Regions from separate parts of the Geodermatophilus sp. CPCC 206100 genome, predicted to be linked through region 1. Evidence: riboswitches for the same ligand, from Rfam matches in the RefSeq annotation. Region 1 holds a riboswitch; each other region holds the start of a gene.
The links. A riboswitch is a leader RNA that binds a small molecule or an ion and turns the genes downstream of it on or off. The one in region 1 is predicted to bind cyclic di-AMP.
Positions count from the first base shown of each region.

Region 2: another riboswitch for cyclic di-AMP. It lies ahead of PGN05_RS12040 (C40 family peptidase); the one in region 1 lies ahead of PGN05_RS00695 (lytic transglycosylase domain-containing protein).
Region 3: another riboswitch for cyclic di-AMP. It lies ahead of PGN05_RS15090 (C40 family peptidase); the one in region 1 lies ahead of PGN05_RS00695 (lytic transglycosylase domain-containing protein).

Region 1 covers NZ_JAQISV010000003.1:27,690-31,405, forward strand. Annotated here, with positions in the region: gene PGN05_RS00685 (LLM class flavin-dependent oxidoreductase) at 1-378, opposite strand, end outside; gene PGN05_RS00690 (hypothetical protein) at 624-1,346, shown strand; cyclic di-AMP (ydaO/yuaA leader) riboswitch at 1,473-1,634, shown strand; gene PGN05_RS00695 (lytic transglycosylase domain-containing protein) at 1,869-2,747, shown strand; gene PGN05_RS00700 (class I SAM-dependent methyltransferase) at 2,924-3,562, shown strand; gene PGN05_RS00705 (TetR/AcrR family transcriptional regulator) at 3,559-3,716, shown strand, end outside.
Region 2 covers NZ_JAQISV010000021.1:61,655-65,370, reverse strand. Annotated here, with positions in the region: gene PGN05_RS12050 (DEDD exonuclease domain-containing protein) at 1-1,096, opposite strand, end outside; gene PGN05_RS12045 (hypothetical protein) at 1,283-1,579, shown strand; cyclic di-AMP (ydaO/yuaA leader) riboswitch at 1,758-1,955, shown strand; gene PGN05_RS12040 (C40 family peptidase) at 2,083-3,054, shown strand; gene PGN05_RS12035 (M48 family metallopeptidase) at 3,326-3,716, shown strand, end outside.
Region 3 covers NZ_JAQISV010000030.1:35,844-39,559, forward strand. Annotated here, with positions in the region: gene PGN05_RS15075 (SMP-30/gluconolactonase/LRE family protein) at 1-517, shown strand, start outside; gene PGN05_RS15080 (D-2-hydroxyacid dehydrogenase family protein) at 522-1,484, opposite strand; gene PGN05_RS15085 (hypothetical protein) at 1,536-1,706, opposite strand; cyclic di-AMP (ydaO/yuaA leader) riboswitch at 2,058-2,191, shown strand; gene PGN05_RS15090 (C40 family peptidase) at 2,205-2,720, shown strand; gene PGN05_RS15095 (LppW family protein) at 2,763-3,647, opposite strand.

The DNA.
Region 1 (3,716 bases):
GATGTCCTGCCCGAACCAGGGGTAGACCGGGCCGGTGTTGCCGCGGCCCAGCATCAGGTCGACGCGGCCGCCGGCGAGGTGCTGCAGCATCGCGTAGTCCTCGGCGATCTTCACCGGGTCGTTGGTGGTGATCAGCGTGGTGGCCGTCGACAGCTGCAGGCGGGTGGTCTGCGCGGCGATGTACGCCAGCGTCGTGGTGGGCGAGCTGGAGAAGAACGGCGGGTTGTGGTGCTCACCCAGGGCGACCACGTCGAGGCCGACCTCCTCGGCCTTCTTCGCGATCGTGACGACCGCCTGGATCCGCTCCGCCTCGCTCGGCGTGCGGCCGGTCGTGGGGTCGGTCGTGATGTCGCTGACCGTGAAGATGCCGAACTGCATGTCGGGCTCCGTGTGGTTGAGAGTGCAACTACTGTTCCCTGTAACACGCGTGCGTGTCCCGCTGTTCCGGGTCTTCCTCGCACGCTCCGTCACCTCGTCGAGACCCTCCGCAGCGCTGAGTGATCATCTCGGCACGGGGCGGTGAACGACACCCGTGTTGCTCTCGCGTCGCACGGCGGCGGAGCCGGGCACCCGGCAGGGTCGGGGACGCTGCAGTCGCTGTAGCCGATCGGGGGAGGCCGGGGATGGTCGAGCAGGGCGAAGGGGACGTCGACCCCACCGGGGAGTCGGCCGGGCTCGCGGCGCTGTTCGAGCCGCGACCGCGGTTCCGCCGGCGGCTGCGCGGCTACGACCGGGCCGACGTCGACGACTACGTCGCCTGGGTGGAGAGCGAGCTGCTCGTCCGTCCGGTGCCGGGAACCAGTGGGATCCGGTGCAGTCGCTGTAACGACGCCGCCGTCCCTGCCCCTCCCGTACCGGCCCTGGCGGTCGCGGACGCGGAGCAGCGCGACGCGGTGCTGCTCGTCGGCGCGATGCGCGAGCTGCTCCGGCTGGCCGAGGTGCGGGCGGCCGAGGTGGTCGCCGAGGCCGAGCGGGACGCCGAGCAGGTCCGCGCGACCGCCCGGGCCGAGGCCGAGGCGCGGCTGGGCAACGTGTCCGACCTGCGGAACGCCGCCCTCGAGCGGGTCCGCCGGCAGGCCGAGGAGCTGCTCCGGGAGGCCGCCGCGGAGCGGGCGCGCCTGCAGGAGGAGGCGGCCGCCGCCGCTGCCGAACTCGCCGACCTCCGTCGTCGGCAGGACGACGCCCGCGAGTCCCTGCGCCTCCTGACCGACAGCCTCGGTGCCGCGCTGGAGGGCTCGCCCGCCGTCGGGCCCGACCGGGCGGCGTCCGACGCCCCGCGCGGCGGGGCCGTGCGGCTCACCGGGAACGTGGTGCTCACCGAGCCCCGGGAGCCGGTCGCCGGTTGAGCGGAGCCGGCGCCCACCGCGACACAGCTCACGGTGCCGATGTGACGGCCGGGATTGTCACGGGACGGTAACGGCCCCTACGGTGGCTCTCGTCCGCCTGGTCGTCTCTCCCCACACGGGGAGCCTGGGTGGACGCCGCCGAGTCGTGTCCGCAGCCGTGGCCACGAGCCGGGGACCCACCGCAGCACTGGGGTGAGTCCGGCCTGCCGAGCGTCGCTCGGAGGGCCGGTAGGGCGCCTTCCCGCCCGAACCCGTCAGCTAACCCGGTAGGCGGCCACGGAAGAAACGGAGAGTCTCCGCATGCCCCGCCCCCGGGCCCTCGCGGCTCGCAGGGACACCCGGCCGCGCGCACCTCGCGCCTCCTCCCGGCCCGCTGATCCCGCCTGACCGCGCCCGCCGGTCTCCCGCGTCACTTCCCGACGCCGCCGGCGCACCCACCCCCAGCCCGCGCCGCCCTGGGCTGCCCCCCGCACCGCGGAGGGTCGGCCCGCGCGCACTCTCGCCCCGGAGCACCCACACCCGATGATCGACCGCACCCAGCAGTTCCCCGCCGTCCAGGCGGACACCGCCGAGTTCCCCACCCCCGAGCTCGGTGCCCAGCGCCCGACCCGCCGGCGCGTGCACCTGCCGGCCAAGGGTCGCCGCCCGGCCTTCCTGCTGGCCGCGGCCGCCGCCGGGGCCGTCGTGGTGAACCTGCTCGCCGGCGGCCAGCCGCCGGCCGAGGCCGAGACCAGCACGGTCAGCGCCTCGCACAGTGTCGCCGAGGCCCTCGGTATCGCGCCGCAGGCCGCGGCCGAGGCGCCGACCGCCGAGGTGGCTCCCGACGACTTCGCCTCGCTCGAGGACCTGGCCGCCTCCCGCGGCGAGCGCGAGGCCGCCGAGGCCAGCGCGGCCCAGGCCCAGGCCGCCGCCGAGCAGGCCGAGCGGGACCGGCTGGAGGCCGAGCGGCTCGCCGCCGAGCAGGCCGAGCGCGACCGGCTGGAGGCCGAGCGGGTCGCCGCCGAGCGCGCCGCCCAGGAGGCCGCCGAGCGCGAGGCCGCTGAGCGCGCCGCCCGAGAGGCCGAGCGGGCGCCGGCCGCTCCCGCTGCGAGCGGCGGCTCGTCCTCCGCTCCCAGCGGCTCCTTCAAGGAGTACGCCATGTCCAAGGTCGGCAGCGCGGACCAGTTCAGCTGCCTGGAGAACCTGTGGGGCAAGGAGAGCGGCTGGAACCCCAACGCGCAGAACCCGACCAGCACCGCCTACGGCATCCCGCAGTTCCTCAACTCGACGTGGGCCGGCACCGGCATCGCCAAGACCTCGGACGGCTACCGGCAGATCGACGCCGGGCTGATCTACATCGAGAACCGGTACGGCAGCCCCTGCGCGGCCTGGGCGCACTCGAAGGCCAACAACTGGTACTAGAAGGACCCCCCTGCCCCCCGCCGCTCGCGGGCTCGCGGCGGGGGGCAGGGGGGCCGCCCGTCCTCCCCACCCCTCGCACCCTCAGGGGGGGGCCCTGGGCGGGGGCTCAGGTGCCGAGGCGGGACCCCGTCCTCCGGGGCGGTGACCTGACCCGGGCGGATGGTGGACTGGCCGGCGTGAGATCCGTCCCCGCCGGGTTCGTCCGCGCCCACACCCAGGTCCAGCGACCGTCCTCGGTCCCGGAGGTCCGGCTGCACGTGGCCGAGGACGTCGTCGCCCTCTGGGAGGCGATGGAGACCGCGGAGGGCGGCGCCGGCCAGGCGCCGCCCTTCTGGGCTGCGGCGTGGCCGGGCGGCCAGGCGCTGGCCCGGTTCGTGCTCGACACCCCGGAGGTGGTGGCCGGCCGGGCGGTGCTCGACCTCGGGACGGGCAGCGGCCTGGTCGCCATCGCCGCCCTCCGGGCCGGCGCCCGCTCGGTGCTGGCCAGTGACGTCGACCCGTTCAGCCGGACGGCGGTCGTCGTCAACGCGGCCCTCAACGGCGTGGGCGGGGTGGGCGTGGCCGGCGACGTGCTCGACGGTGACCTGCCCGGCATCGAGGTCGTGCTCGCGGGGGACGTCTGCTACGACCGGGAGATGACCGAGCGGGTGCTGCCGTTCCTCGACCGCGCCCGCGCGCGCGGCTGCGAGGTGCTGGTCGGGGACCCCGGCCGGCCCTACCTGCCGCACGAGCGGCTGGTGGCGGCCGCCGTCTACGACATCCCCGAGACCGAGGGCCCCGGGCTGCGGCGGACGACGGTGTGGCGGCTGCCGTGACCGGTCCGGCGCCGGCCCCCGGCCGCGGCCGCCGCGCGCGCCGGCCCTCCGGCGACGACCGCGAGCGCGCCCTCCTGGCCACCGCCGAGGCGCTGCTGGCGCAGCGGCCGCTCGCCGAGATCTCCGTCGACGACCTCGCCCGCGGCGCGGGGAT
Region 2 (3,716 bases), on a different contig from region 1:
CGTCGGCCGCCCGCCGGTCCGGGAACGGCCCGAGGAAGACCCCGGCCCCCGGGCGCACCCGGCGGACCACCGACAGCCGCGGGAAGGGCTCCTCGGTGAGGCGGACCCACAGGGCGCGTTCGGGGAAGCGGGAACGGCGGTTGTAGCGCGGCTTGTGCTCGGCGATCAGCCGCAGCTCCCGGACGGCGGCCTCGAGGTCGTGGGCGCAGGAGATGGTGTCGACCCGCTGCGCGAGGGCGACCATCTCGGTGATCCGGCTGCGCTGCTCGCCGGCACCGAAGTAGCTGCGGACGCGGCTGCGCAGGTCGCTCGACGTCCCGACGTAGAGCGGCTCGTCGCGGGGCCCGCGGAAGAGGTACACGCCCGGGCCGGAGGGGACGCCGTCGGCCAGGTGCCGCTTGCGCAGCCGGTCGGGGTCGACCTGGCGGGTGAGGCCGGTCAGCTCCTCCAGGGTGGAGACGCCGAGCGGGCCCAGCCGCTCGAACAGCCCGTGCAGCACGTCGACGGTGGCCCGCGCGTCGGCCAGGGCGCGGTGGCAGGGCTCGCTGGCGGCGCGGAAGTAGGGCGCCAGGGTGGCCAGCTTGCAGTTGGGCACCTCGTCGCGCGTGAGCAGCCGGCGGGCGAGGACGGCGGTGTCGACCGAGGCAGCGGCCGGCCAGGCGATGCCGTTCTCCGCGCACGCGGCCTTCAGGAAGCCGAGGTCGAAGGGGGCGTTGTGGGCGACGAGGACCGCGCCGCGGGCAAACTCGAGGAAGGCGGGCAGGACCGCGCCGATGCGCGGGGCCGCGGTGACCATCGTGGTGGTGATTCCGGTGAGCACGCTGATGTAGGGCGGGATCTCGCGGCCCGGGTCGACCAGGGTCTGGAACTCGCCGAGGACCGCTCCGCCGCGCACCTTGACCGCGCCGATCTCGGTGATCGCGTTGTCCTTGGGAGACCCCCCGGTGGTCTCCAGGTCGACGACGACGAACGTGACCTCCGCCAGCGGGGTGCCCAGCTCCTCGATGGTGGCCTGCTCGTAGCGCGGCAGCCCGGCGGCGGCTCGTGCGACTGTCCCGGCGGCGATCCCGGCCGGCCGGGCGGGGGAAGAGGGCACGGGGCGGACGCTAGGTCGGGGGAGTGACAGTCCCGGGGACGCGCGCCGGGCGGACGCTGGATCCCCCGGGGCCCGCGGTGCGCGACCGTCCGGAACTGTCGGTGCCCGTCCCTAGCGTGCTGCTCAGACCGGTCGGGGCCAGGGACGGCCCCCGCGACCAGGGCCGGTCAGCAGAGGAGTGGGTTGATGTTCATCGACTGCGACACCTGCACCGCTCGCGGCACCGGCTGCACGGACTGCGTCGTCACCGTGCTGCTGGGGGCGCCACCGGGCTGGCAGGGGGCCGATCCCACCGTGGTGCCCATGACGGCGCGCGCCCAGACCGCCGAGGACGTCGTCGTCCCGGCGCCCGGCGTGGTGGTGGAGTTCGACGAGGTCGAGCGCCGCGCCGTGCGGGCGCTGGCCGAGGGCGGCCTGGTGCCACCGCTGCGCCACCAGGCCTCGCCTCGCGGCACCGGAGACCGGCGGCGGCGCACCGGGTGAGCGGGCGCAGGCAGGTCCCGTCCGGCGCTCCGCGAGCGGCGCGCGGGGAGCGGGGCGGCGCGCCGGGCCGGTGTGGGAGTTCCCACAGTCCACGCGGCCCTCGTTTGTCACACCTGCACCACGTCCGTACGGTGAGCCGGTCCGGCCGGGAGGTCGTCACCCGTACAGAGGTGGCCTCGGCCGGTCACCGCCGAATCGCCCGACGCGCTCCCTGGCGTCGAGGGTGAACCGGGGACCCACCGCAGCACTGGGGTGAGTTCTCGCGTGCGCCGGTCCGCCGGAGCACACGCGCCGGCCCGCCGGCACGCAGAGATAGGGCACGTCTTCCCAGCCCGAACCCGTCAGCTAACTCGGTAGGCGGTCGCTGAGGAAGAAACGGAGAGCCGCCGCCCGTGGCGACCCCTCACCCTGCCCTGGGGCATGCCCCTGATCCGCTCCACCCCGACCTCCCGGTCACCTCCCGCCGCCCCACCACCGCCGGCCGCCTCGGCCGCGGGCTCGTCGTGGGAGCCACCGCCAGCCTGGCCCTGACCCTGCTGCCAGGGACGGCCACCGCCGATCCGGAGCAGGCGGGCAGCGCCGCGCAGGCCGCCCAGCTCGTCGCCCGGGCCGGCCACGAGCTGGAGGTCGTCAGCGAGCAGGTCAACGAGGCGCGGGAGACCCTCGCCCAGCGTGAGGCTGCCGCCGCCGACGCGGACCGTGTCGCCGCCGAGGCCGACGCCCGGCTCGGCGCGCTGGACGGCCAGATCCGCCAGGTGGCCCGCGCGGCGTTCACCGGCGGGAGCCTGTCCGAGTTCGACCTGATGACGACCAGCGACTCGGCCGACGACTTCGTCTCGCAGCTGGCCACGCTCGACGCTCTCGCCGGGCACGCCGGCGACGTGCTGGCGCAGGTCGCCGAGTCGGCCACCGCAGCCGAGCGGGCCCAGGCCGACGCCGATGCTGCGGCGGCGGCCGCCCGCGGGGCCCTCGACGAGGTCACCGCTCGCCAGTCCGGGCTCGAGGCGGACATCGCCGACTACCGGGGGCAGTACGCCGCCCTGTCCGCTCCGCAGCAGCAGCAGGTGCAGACGGCCCACTCCGGCCAGCCGGTGGCCGCCGCGGCACCGGCGCCCGCGGCCAGCGGTGCCGCGCAGGCCGCCGTCGACACGGCGCTGGCGCAGGTCGGGGATCCCTACGTCTGGGGCGCCGGCGGCCCCAACTCCTTCGACTGCTCCGGGCTCACCCAGTACGCCTATGCCGCGGCCGGCGTCAGCCTCCCGCACTCGAGCCGCATGCAGTCGACCATGGGCCGGGCGGTCTCCCGCGCCGACCTCCAGCCGGGAGACCTGATCTTCTTCTTCAGCCCGGTCAGCCACGTGGCGATGTACATCGGCAACGGGCAGATGGTGCACGCCTCGACGTCCAGCCAGCCGGTGAAGGTCGTGGGCGTGGACTCGATGGGCGGCATCACCGCCATGCGCCGCCTCGTCTGAGGACGGACTCCCTGCAGGGCCCCGCCGTGAGCCTGCGAGCGGTGGGGGGCAGAGGGTCCCGCCTCGGCTCCTGGCCCGGTCCGGGCCCCGCCGTGAGCCTGCGAAGGGTGGGGAACGGGGTCCCGCTTTGGCCCTTGGCCCTCTGCAGGGGCCCGCCGTGAGCCTGCGAAGGGTGGGGAACGGGGTCCCGCTTTGGCCCTTGGCCCTCTGCAGGGGCCCGCCGCGAGCCTGCGAGCGGTGGGGGGCAGGGGGTCCTCTTAGGATCGGCCGGGTGAGCGCCCGCCGGGCCGCGCTGCTGGTCGCGGGTGTGTTGGGGCTGGCGCTCGTCCTGGTCATCGCCCTCCGGACGCCGTGGACGGTCCTGGCCGAGCCGACCGGCGGTGCGACGCCGGTCCGCCCCGGCGCGGGCGTGCCCGCCGCCGTCGTCGACCGCGCGGAGTCCTTCGCTGCCGCACTGCGGCCGGCGTCGCTGGCCTCCCTCGTGCTGGGCCTGACCGTCTCCGCGGTCCTGGCGCTGACGCCGCTCGGCGCGCGACTGGTCCGGGCGGTCGCCCGGCCGCTGGGCGGGGGTTGGGCCTGGCAGGTCCTCCTCGGCACGCTGGTGCTGTCGCTGCTCGGGCGGCTGGTGACCCTGCCCCTGTCGGCCTACGGCGAGGTCGTCC
Region 3 (3,716 bases), on a different contig from region 1:
GCTCAAGCGGGTCGACCCGGACGGCACGGTCACCGTGGTCGCCGACGGCCTGCAGTTCCCGAACGGCTCGGTGATCACCCCGGACGGCGGGACCCTGATCGTCGGCGAGACGTTCGGCAACCGGTACACCGCGTGGGACCTCACCCCGGACGGGACGCTGTCCAACCGCCGGGTGTGGGCGGCGCTCGGCCCGGAGGTGACCGGCCGGACCACCGAGGAGGTGCTCGGCCAACTGGTGATCGCCCCCGACGGCTGCACCCTCGACGCCGAGGGGCACATCTGGGCGGCCGACGGCCTCGGCGCGCGGGTGGTCCGCCTCGCGCCGGGCGGCGTGGTGGTCGACCAGGTGGCGGCGCCGTCCGGGCTGGGCGTCTTCGCCTGCATGCTCGGCGGGGACGACGGCCGCACCCTGCTGATGTGCTGCGCGCCGGACTTCTACGAGCACAACCGCGCGCCGGTGCGCGAGGCGGTGCTGGTGGCGACCGAGGTCGACGTCCCGCACGCCGGCCGGCCCTAGGCGCTCACTCCGGGCGGAGGACGCGGACGGGCGAGCCGGCGAGGAACGCGGCGACGTCCTCGACCGCCTCGCCGTAGAAGACCTCGTAGGTGTTGCGGGTGACGTAGCCGAGGTGCGGCGTGAGGACGGCGCGCCGCTCGCGGCGGAGCGGGTGCTCGGCGGGCAGCGGCTCGCGGTCGTAGACGTCGAGGCCGGCGCCCGCGATGCGCTCCTCGCGGAGGGCCGCGAGGAGGGCGGTCTCGTCGACGATCGGCCCGCGGGAGGTGTTGACCAGGATCGCGGTGCGCTTCATCCGCGCCAGCTCCGCGCGGCCGACCAGCCCGCGGGTGCGGTCGGAGAGGACCAGGTGCACGGTGACGACGTCCGCTGTGGCGAACAGCTCGTCCCGGCCCACCCGTCGCACGCCGACCTCCGCGGCGCGCTCGTCGGTGAGGTGCTGGCTCCACGCGACGACGTCCATGTCGAAGGCGCGGCCGATGCGGGCGACCCGCGCGCCGAGCCGGCCGAGCCCGACGACGCCGAGTGTGGCGCCGGCGAGGTCGGTGCCGAGCGTGGTCTGCCAGCCGCCGGCGCGCATGCCGGCGTCCTCCTCCGGGACGTGCCGGGCCACCGCCAGGATGAGCGCCCAGGTCAGCTCGGCGGTGCCGGGCGCGTGCGAGCCGGTGCCGCAGACGGGGATGCCGAGGTCGGCCGCGGCGGCGAGGTCGATGGCCGCGTTGCGCCGGCCAGTGGTGACCAGCAGGCGCAGCTGCGGGAGGCGTTCGAGGACGCGGCGCGGGAACGGCGTGCGCTCGCGCATGGCGACGAGCACGTCGAAGGGCCGGAGGCGGGCGACGAGGGCGTCCTCGTCGGGCGCGGGGTCGGCGAGGTAGGTGACCTCGGCCGGTTCGGGCAGCCGGGACCAGTCGCAGAAGTCCGCGGCGACGGACTGGTGGTCGTCGAGGACGGCGATGCGGAGCACGGTCACCGGACGCGGCCCCGGCTCGGAGCTCGAGCGGGGCTGCGTCCGGTCACGGCGTCAGCGGACGGGGCCGCGGCCGTAGCCCTTGCCGCCGCCGCCCTTCTTGTTCTGCTCGCCCATCTTGGCGATGAACTCCTTGATCTTGGCCTGGTTCTGCGGCTTGCGGGCCTCCTGCAGCACCTTCGCCGCGATCCCCGACGCCACGAGCTTGCGGATCATGCCTGCCATCGAACTGCTCCTCCTGGTTGGGGTTGCCTGCTTCCCTGCCCGCCCGACGGCCGGGTCAATCACCCGGGATCCCAGCGCTCGCGGTCGCCCGCCGGTGACGCACCGTGGCGGCACCCCGGGGTCAGGTCAAGTCGTGGAAATCTCCTGACCAGCACGGACGCTGGGGAAACGCTCCTCACGCTCCGTCGTCCCCGCTGCTGACGACGGCGAGTCGCGGCGAGGTCGGCGCGGTCGCCAGGTCATCGACCCCGATTGGCGACGCTCGTCGCGCCTTCTTAGCGTTCTGCCCGGTCTCGCGGGCCCCCTCGCCGCCCATCTCCCGGAGCGGCACCCGCCGGACCCCGCCGAACCAGGCATCGGTCGTCTACCGATGCCCGGACCGGGGACCCACCTGGATCCCTGGGGTGAAGCGCGATCCGTCGCGCCGGGCGACTCCCCCGCCCGAACCCGTCAGCTAACCCGGTAGGCGGCCGTGGAGAACAGGAGAACCCGTCGTCCATGACGACTACACGCACGCCCTCTGCACGTCGCACGTTCCGCGGGATCGCCGTCGCCGCCATCGCCGGTGCCGGAATCGCCCTCACCCCCCTGCCGGCCTCGGCCGACGCGGGTGACCCCGCCGCCACCGCCGCCGTCGCCGCCGCTCCGGCCGCCGCGCCGAACGGCACCGCCCAGGCCGCCGTCGACACCGCTCTCGCCCAGGTGGGCGACCGCTACGTCTACGGCGCGACCGGTCCCAACTCCTTCGACTGCTCGGGCCTGACCTCCTTCTCGTACAAGGCGGCCGGCGTCTCGATCCCCCGCACCTCGCGGGCGCAGTCGACGTTCGGGGCCGCGGTCGGGAAGGGCGACCTCCGGCCGGGTGACCTGGTGTTCTTCTACAGCCCCGTCTCGCACGTGGGCATGTACATCGGCAACGGCCAGATGGTGCACGCCTCGACGGCCGGCAAGCCGGTCGCCGTGGTCAACCTCGACTCGATGCCGAGCTACGCCGGCGCTCGCCGGGTCGCCTGACGCCGCGGTGCCCCGGCCGCTCGTCGAGCGGCCGGGGCACGGTCAGCCGATGCCGGCGAGAACGGCGGCCGCTGCGCCGTCGAGCGCGGCGCGGGCCCGGTCCCAGGTCGTGGAGGTCGGGAAGTCGCCGAGCAGGACGACCACCCGGCCGTCGGGGAGCACGCCCGCCGAGTGCAGCTGGCGCCGGCCGTCGACGCAGCACATCCAGCCCTGCTTGACGCCGGCCCGGCCGAACAGCCCGAACCGCTGGTCGAACCCGTCGGCGGCGGTGGTGGCGACCGATCCCAGCCAGCCGGTGAGCAGCCCGGCGCGTTCCGCGTCGAGCAGCTCGGGGAGCCGGCGGAGGACGGTGGCGTAGTCCGCCGCCGTGGTGGTCGCCTGCCCCCACTGCCCGGCGATCGCCGGCGGTGCGGTGCCGGTCAGGCCGAGTTCGCCGGCGAGGTCGGTGACCAGGCGGGCGCCGTCGTACCGGTCCCAGAGCAGGCTCATCGCGTCGTCGTCGGAGTCGGTGATGGCGCGCTGGGCCCGTTCGAGGTCGCTCTCGTCGAGGGGAACGGCGCCGGCCTGGTCGAGCTGGAGCAGCCGGGTCACCACCACCACCTTGACCAGCGAGGCGGTGTAGGCGGGTGCGCCCGCGTCGCCGCCGGCGAGGAGCTGGTGGCCGTCGGCGTCCTGGACGGCGACCGTGACCGTCCCGCCGGCGCCGGCCGCCGCGGCCGTGACGTCGGTCAGGACCCGGACCGCGTCGACGGCCGGGGCCACGGGTCGGGGTGGCACGACCTCAGCGGTCGGGGAACTCCGGACCGAGGCGGTGTCGACGTCCTGGCCGGCGGCGTGGCCGGCGCACCCGGCCAGGACCGCCGCGGCGCACAGCGCGGCCAGACCCCGGCGGAGCCGGTGGTCTCGGAGGGGACGGCGTCCGGCCACGGGCCCAGGGTGGGACCGCTTCCTGGCAAACACCCCGCCTGAGCTGCTGCTCTCCCCCGGACGGGGGAC